DNA from 2 places in the Halorhodospira halophila SL1 genome. Region 2 is predicted to be linked to the other one. Evidence: predicted binding sites of a transcription regulator. Region 2 holds the regulator's gene; the other holds the start of a gene.
The links. The regulator sigma-54, encoded in region 2, starts transcription at its own class of promoters, with help from an activator protein. The targets are predictions, from matches to a motif close to TGGCANGNTNCNTGCTT.
Positions count from the first base shown of each region.

Region 1: nifE (nitrogenase iron-molybdenum cofactor biosynthesis protein NifE) is a predicted target of sigma-54. The motif match lies at 1,765-1,781, and genes of this name have one in related genera.

Region 1 is NC_008789.1:300,078-304,058, forward strand. It holds gene HHAL_RS01345 (YbgA family protein) at 1-90, opposite strand, end outside; gene HHAL_RS01350 (HAD family hydrolase) at 127-864, opposite strand; gene dnaQ (DNA polymerase III subunit epsilon) at 861-1,592, opposite strand; gene nifE (nitrogenase iron-molybdenum cofactor biosynthesis protein NifE) at 1,822-3,201, shown strand; gene nifN (nitrogenase iron-molybdenum cofactor biosynthesis protein NifN) at 3,216-3,981, shown strand, end outside.
Region 2 is NC_008789.1:2,325,469-2,329,449, forward strand. It holds gene HHAL_RS10720 (KdsC family phosphatase) at 1-11, shown strand, start outside; gene lptC (LPS export ABC transporter periplasmic protein LptC) at 15-578, shown strand; gene lptA (lipopolysaccharide transport periplasmic protein LptA) at 565-1,092, shown strand; gene lptB (LPS export ABC transporter ATP-binding protein) at 1,096-1,821, shown strand; gene HHAL_RS10740 (RNA polymerase factor sigma-54) at 1,862-3,328, shown strand; gene hpf (ribosome hibernation-promoting factor, HPF/YfiA family) at 3,369-3,695, shown strand; gene HHAL_RS10750 (PTS sugar transporter subunit IIA) at 3,740-3,981, shown strand, end outside.

The DNA.
Region 1 (3,981 bases), 650 kb from region 2:
GTCGTAGCGCACCTCCTCGCCGAGCAGGCAGCTGCTCACGCCCACCGGAATCTGCGGCTGCGACGCGGTCTGATCGCTTGGCCGGCTCATGCTCTCCCTAGGGTTGTACAACTTGTGTACAGCATTCTAGCCATCCGCATCCACGCTTGCATCCACGCTGCGCAGGATCGCCCGGCGCAGCGCCGCCATGTCCGGGACCATCAGGCAGTCGGGCACGCCGTGGGACGGCTCCGGCGGGCCGTAACGGCAGATCAACGCCGCCTGCATGCCGGCGGCCAGCGCCCCGGCGGCGTCGCTGTCCGGGTCATCCCCCACGTGCAGAACCTCGCCGGGGGGCGCCCCGGCGTGCTCGCAGGCCAGGGCGAAGATCTCCGGCTCGGGCTTGGGAATGTCGATGTCCACGCCGCGCACCACGAAGTGGACGTAGGGGCCGAGTTCGGTGCGGTAGACATCGGCGTTGCCGTTGGTGATCACGCCGATACGGAACCGCCCGGCCAGATCGCGCAGGGCCGGCAGCACTTCGGGGAACGGGGCCACCCGGCTCTGCCGCGCCTCGAGGAACACGGCGAAGGTCTGCTCCACGAACCGCTCCGCCGCGGCTCCGTCGATCCCGCAGCTGCGGGCGATCTCAGCCATGGTGGCACGGCGCAGGGTGGTGGCGTTGCGTGTGAGTTCCGGGCGCGCGGCGGCCAGTTCGCGGCGCAGCTGCCGCATGGTGTCGGGATCGAAGCGCTCGGCCACCACCGGGTAGGCGTCGCGCAGATAGTCGTGGAGGGTCTGCTCGGCCGCCGCGAGGACATCGTCGACGGACCAGAGGGTGTCGTCGAGGTCGAAGGTCAGGGCCCGCAGGGGGGGACGGATCATGATCCGGACGCCTCCTCGCCACGGGCCGAGCCGCGCCACAACGCCGGCCCGCCGCAGGTGGCCTCGATGCGCTGGAGCAGCTGCTCGTGGGCCTCGCGCTCGAGTTCACCGGGCTCCGGGACGCGCAGCCGCGGCCGCTCCGCCGACAGCCGCTGCACCGGCTCGGCGCCGCCCGGCTCCAGGCCCTCGCCCTCCAGGGAGAGCTTGCCCTGACCACCGGTCATGGCCAGGTAGACCTCGGCGAGCAGTTCCGAGTCGAGCAGCGCGCCGTGGAGTTCGCGGCGCGAGCCGTCCACGCTGTAGCGCTTGCACAGGGCATCGAGGCTGCAGCGCTGGCCCGGATGCATGCGCCGGGCCATCTGCAGCGAGTCGGTGATGGTGCAGTAGTCCTCGAGCTGCCCCCACGCCGGCCCCAGACGGGCCAGCTCGGCGTCGATGAAGCCGACGTCGAAGGGCGCGTTGTGGATGATCAGCTCGGCATCCTGGACGTAGTCGACGAAGCGCCGGGCGATGTCGGCAAAGCGCGGCTTGTCGGCCAGGAAACGATTCGACAGACCGTGGACGTTCTCCGCCCCCTCGTCCACTGCCCGGTCCGGATTGAGGTACTCGTGGAAGTTGTTGCCGGTCAGCCGCCGGCGCACCAGCTCGACACACCCGATCTCGATGATGCGGTGCCCCTCGGTGGGGTCCATGCCGGTGGTCTCGGTGTCGAGCAGGATCTGCCGCATGGCTCAGGGTCCGGATACATTGCAAGGATTCGAAACAGTCTGCGACGCGGCCCATCCAGGGTCAACGCAGGGTGTCACAAACGGCACACCATAACGCCCGGCTGTCGGATTTGCGACACACCCGCAAAGCCCACCCCCCCGCCGTGACGCGCCTCCCACCGCCGCCCGGACCTGGCACGCCCCTTGCTGCACTGCGGGAGAAGCCACCCAGGACCGGAGCCGCCCGCCCATGCGAAACCAGGAGATCGCCGCCCTCCTCGACGAACCGGGCTGCGCCCACAACCAGGGCAGCAAATCGGGCTGCGCGCGCCCCACGCCGGGCGCCGCCGCTGGTGGATGCGCCTTCGACGGCGCCCAGATCACCCTGCTGCCGGTGGCCGACGCCGCGCACATCGTCCACGGCCCCATCGGCTGCGCCGGCAGCTCCTGGGACAACCGCGGCACCCGCTCCACCGGCCCCACCCTGTGGCGCATCGGCATGACCACCGACCTCAGCGAGCAGGACGTGATCATGGGCCGGGGCGAGGCGCGGCTGTTCCACGCCATCAAGCAGGCGGTGGACGATCACGCCCCGGCGGCGGTCTTCGTCTACAACACCTGCGTCCCGGCGTTGACCGGCGACGACATCGAGGCGGTGTGCCGCAGCGCCGAGCGCCGCTGGGGGACCCCGGTGGTTCCGGTGGACTGCGCCGGCTTCTACGGCAGCAAGAACCTCGGCAACCGCATCGCCGGCGAGGCGGTGGTCCAGCACATCGTCGGCACCCGCGAACCGGAGCCGGTGCCGGCGGAGCGCCGGCCGCGGGATCACCAGGTCCACGACGTCGGCCTGATCGGCGAGTTCAACATCGCCGGCGAGTTCTGGAACGTGCTGCCGCTGCTCGACGAGCTCGGCCTGCGCCTGCTCGGCAGCCTCTCCGGCGACGCCCGCTACCGCGAGCTGCAGACCCTGCACCGCGCCGAGGCCAACATGCTGGTCTGCTCCAAGGCCCTGCTCAACGTGGCCCGCACCCTGGAAGAGCGCTACGGCATCCCGTATTTCGAGGGCAGCTTCTACGGCGTCGCCGATACCTCCGCGGCCCTGCGCGGCTTCGCCGGGCTGATCGACGACCCAGACCTGAGCGCACGCACCGAGCAGGTCATCGCCCGCGAGGAGGCCCGTGCCGATGCCGCCCTGGAGCCCTACCGCGAGCGCCTGCGCGGCCGCCGGGCCCTGCTCTACACCGGCGGCGTGAAGAGCTGGTCGGTGGTCTCGGCGCTGCAGGACCTGGGCATGGAGGTGGTCGCCACCGGCACCCGCAAGTCCACCGAGGCGGACAAGGCGCGCATCCGCGAGCTGATGGGCGAGCAGGCGCAGATGCTGGAAAGCGGTGCGCCGCGGACGCTGATCGACACCGTCCGCGCCCACCAGGCCGACGTGCTCATCGCCGGCGGGCGCAACATGTACACCGCCCTCAAGGCGCGGATCCCGTTCCTGGACATCAACCAGGAGCGCCCCCACGCCTACGCCGGCTACACCGGCATGGTGGAGCTGGCCCGCCAACTGTGCCGCAGCATCGAGAGCCCGATCTGGCCGCAGGTGCGTGAGCCGGCTCCCTGGGAACGGCAGTAACGGAGGACGGGGCCATGACCCGCATCGAACGATCCACCAGCCCGCTGAGCGTCAACCCGCTGAAGGCCAGCCAACCGGTGGGCGGCACCCTGGCGACCCTCGGCTTCCGGGGGGCCGTGCCCCTGCTCCACGGCGCCCAGGGCTGCACCGCCTTCGGCAAGGTCTACTTCGTCCGCCACTTCAACGAGCCGATCCCGCTGCAGACCACCGCCATCGACCCGATCAGCGCGGTGCTCGGCGCCGACGACAACGTCCTCGGCGCCCTGGACACCCTGTGCGGTAAGTCGGCACCGGCGCTGATCACCCTGCTGACCACCGGGCTCTCCGAGGCCGAGGGGACGGACATCGAGCGCCTGGTGCGCACCTTCCGCGAGGCACACCCGGAGCACGCCGGCACCGCGGTGGTCCCGGTGAACACCCCGGATTTCGTCGGCAGCCTGGAGAGCGGCTACGCCGCCACGGTGGAGGCGATCATCGAGCACCTGGTCCCCGAGGCGGCCAGCGCCGGCACCCGGCCCGGACGGGCGGCGCGCCAGGTCAACCTGCTCCTCTCCGACGCCGTCTCCCCCGGCGACGCCGAGGCCCTCTGCGAACTGCTCGAGGCGTTCGGACTGGAACCGGTGGCCATCCCCGATCTGGGCGCCTCCATGGACGGCCACCTGGAGGACGGGGACTTCAGCCCGGTGACCACCGACGGCACGCCGCTGGACGCCCTGCGCGAATGCGGCAACGCCGCCGCCACCGTGGTCGTCGGCGCCTCGCTGCACGCCGCAGCCGACC
Region 2 (3,981 bases):
CAGAAGGCTGAACCATGCGCCGCGGAGCCCTCTTCCCCCTGGCAACCCTCGGGTTCATCGTACTCCTCAGCCTGCTGCTGACCCGGGATCCGACGCCGCCCGAACCAGACACCACCGAGCCGCCTGAGGAGCGCCCGGACTTCTTCCTGGAAGGGTTCACGATGGTCGACTTCGACGAGCAGGGCCAGCGCCGGGCCGCCCTCCACGGGCACACCGGCGAACACTTCCCCGGTCGCGGCGAACTGGAGATCGTCGAGCCGGATCTGCGCATGCGTTCGCGGGACGGCGCCACCTGGGAGGCCCGCGCCCCCTTCGGCATCGCCGAGCGCGAGGGCGCGGAGGTCCGCCTGTTCGACGAAGTGGATATTCACCGTCCGGCCCAGGGCACACGCCCAGCGCTGGATATCGCCACCCGCAACCTGCTGGTAGATCTGCGCGCCGGCGAGGCCCGCACCACCGAGGCGGTCACCGCCCGCGAGCCGGCCGGCACCCTGCGCGGCACTGGCATGACGCTGGATTACCGAACCGACCGACTGCGCCTGCACGCCGATGTCCGGGGGGAGTATGGGCTGCATTGAGACCACGGGCCGCACCCGGGTGCGGCTTCTTGGCGCCGCGCTGCTCGCCATCGCCGCCCTACCGGCGGCGGCGATGGAGCAGCGCGAGGACGCGCCGGTGGAACTCGAGGCCGACAGTGTGGACGTCGACGCCGTTGCCGGGGTCAGCGTCTACGAGGGCGATGCCGTGCTCACCCGGGGCGAGATGCGCATCACCGGCGACCGCATGGAGGTCTATACCGACGAGGACGGCGACCTCAGCCACGTCTACGTTGACGGAACGCCCGCCACCTACCGCGACCACCCGGAGAACCAGCCCCGCCCGGTCCACGCCGAGGCGAAGCGGATGGAGTACTACACCCGCGGGCCCGAACGCGCCCATTTCCAGGGCGATGCGCGCCTCTGGCAGGGAGACGACCAGGTCACCGCCGAGACCATCGATGTCGACCTGGAGGGACAGATCATGAAGGCCCGTGGCGCTGAAGGGCAGCGGGCGCGGACCATCCTGTACCCGACCCGGCGCGAGGAGGACTGACCGGTGGTCACGCTGCGTGCGGAAGGGCTGACCAAACGCTACCGCGGTCGCACTGTGGTCAACGGCGCCGGGCTCGAAGTGGCCAACGGCGAGATCGTCGGCCTGCTCGGGCCCAACGGCGCCGGCAAGACCACCTGCTTCTACATGGTCGTCGGACTGGTCCAGGCCGACGAGGGGCGGATCACCCTGGAGGGCGACGACCTCACCCGGCTGCCCATCCACGCCCGGGCCCGCCTCGGCATCGGATACCTCCCGCAGGAACCCTCGGTCTTTCGTAAACTGAGCGTGGCGGATAACGTACGGGCCATCCTGCAGCTACGCGGCGACCTCGGCGGCGCCGAGCGGGAACAGGAGCTGGATCGCCTGCTCGAGGAGTTCGGGGTGACCCACGTCCGCGACTCCCCGGGCATCGCCCTGTCCGGCGGCGAACGCCGGCGCGTGGAGATCGCCCGCGCCCTGGCGGCAGCCCCCCGGTTCATACTGCTCGACGAGCCGTTTGCCGGGGTCGACCCGATCTCGGTGGGCGAGATCCAGCGCATCGTCCGCCAGCTGGCGCAGCGCGGTATTGGCGTACTGATCACCGATCACAACGTGCGCGAGACACTGGGGATCGTGCAGCGCGCGTACATCCTCAGCGACGGCGAGGTTCTGGCCGCTGGCGACGCCGAAAGCGTGCTCGCCAACCCGCGGGTCCGCGAGGTCTATCTGGGTGAGGACTTCCGCCTGTGAGCGACGGTATACGGATGCTGCAAGCACGACGGACACGGCCATGAAGCAGTCGCTGCAGCTACGCATCGGCCAGCAGCTGACCATGACGCCCCAGCTGCAGCAGGCCATCCGGTTGCTGCAACTCTCCAGCCTGGAGCTGCGCACCGAGATCCAGCAGGCCCTGGAGTCGAACTTCATGCTCGAGCTCGACGAGGAAGGCGAGCTCGAGCAGCAGGAGCAGGAGCAACACGAGCAGCAGGAACAAGAGGCCCGTGAGGACGAGGCCCCGGCCAGCGACCCTGCCGGCGACGACATCCCCGAGGACCTACCGCTGGATACCTCCTGGGACGACATCTACGACGGCAGCACGGCGCTGAGCGCGCCGGGCGACGAGGCGGCCCAACGCGACACCCTGGACAACCGGCCGGCCGCCTCCGACAGCCTGCAGCAGCACCTGCATGCACAGATCGAGCTGGAGGCGTTCTCCGCGCGCGAGCGCTCCATCGCCGAGGTCATCGTCGACGCCGTCGGCGACGACGGCTACCTGACCCAGAGCACCGACGACCTACTGGCCGGGTGCCCGGAGGATGAGCAGGTTGACGCCGAGGAGCTCGAAGCGGTGCTGCAGCGCGTCCAGCGACTCGACCCGACCGGCGTCGCCGCCCGCGATCCCCAGGAAGCGCTGTGCGTCCAGCTCGAGCAGCTGCCCGAAGACACCCCGTGGCGGGAAGAGGCCCGCCACGCCCTGCTCGAGCACCTGGGGCTGATCGCCGAGCGGCGATACGACGACCTGGGCCGGGCTCTGGGGGTCAGCGACGAGGCCCTCGGCAGCATCCTCGGCCTGATCCAGAGCCTCGACCCCCGACCCGGCTCGCAGATTAGCGACACCACGCCCGACTACGTCATCCCCGACGTTCTGGTGGTGCGCCGCGACGGCGCCTGGCAGGTCGAACTCAACAGCGAAACCGCCCCCCGCTTGCGCGTCAACGCGTATTACGCCAGCCTGATCCGCAGGGCAGACCGGAGCGCGGACAACCACTGTCTGCGCAACCACCTCCAAGAGGCGCGCTGGCTGATCAAGAGCCTGCGCAGCAGGAATGAGACCTTGCTCAAAGTGGCCAGCGCCATCGTGGAACGGCAACAGGGTTTCCTCGACCACGGCGAGGAGGCGATGCAACCACTGGTCCTGCGCGAGATCGCCGAGGCGGTGGAGATGCACGAGTCCACCATCTCTCGCATCACCACCAGCAAGTACATGCACACGCCCCGGGGCACCTTCGAGTTCAAGTACTTCTTCTCAAGCCACGTGCAGACCAGCGACGGCGGAGAGGCTTCGGCAACGGCGATCCGGGCACGGATCCGCCGACTGATTGCCGAAGAGGATCGGGCAAAACCGCTGAGTGACAGCGCGATTGCGCGTATCCTTCATGAGGAGGGGATCCAGGTGGCGCGTCGGACGGTCGCCAAATACCGGGAGTCCCTGTCCATCGCATCGTCGGCGGAGCGCAAGGAGGCCCGGAGGCGCTGAGGCGCCCGGCTCTGCCGGCCGCAGGGGTTCAGGAGGCGGTATGCAGATCAAGCTCAGTGGACATCATGTCGAGATCACCCCGGCTCTCCGGGCGCATGTCAACGAGAAGATGCAACGCATTCAACGCCACTTCGACCACGTCATCGATACCGAGGTGATCCTCTCGGTGGAGAAGAGACAGCAGAAGGCCGAGTCGGTCATCCACATCGGGGGTGGCGGCGGGCGCGTCTTTGCCGATGCCATTGAGGAAGACCTCTATGCAGCCATTGACGTGCTCGTGGACAAGCTTGACCGTCAGGTCCTGAAACACAAAGAGAAGGCCGTCGATCAGCGACGGCAGGGCGCGTCCCTCAAGGCCAGCCTGTAAAGGTGGCGGGACGCGGTTCAGCGGGCCAGCCGATCGGACACTCCATGGACATCGAGCAACTCATCACGCCGGAACGTGTTCGCTGCGAGAGCGGCATCGAGGACAAGGAGCAGGTACTCCTGCGCATAGGCGAACTGATCGGGGCCAGCGGCGACGGCCTCGACGCCCGAGAAATCAGCAACCGACTGCTGGCCCGTGAGCGGCTGGGCAGCACGGGCCTGGGGCACGGCGTAGCCGTACCCCACGCCCGCATCGACGGGATTGACCGCGCCATCGGCGCCCTGAT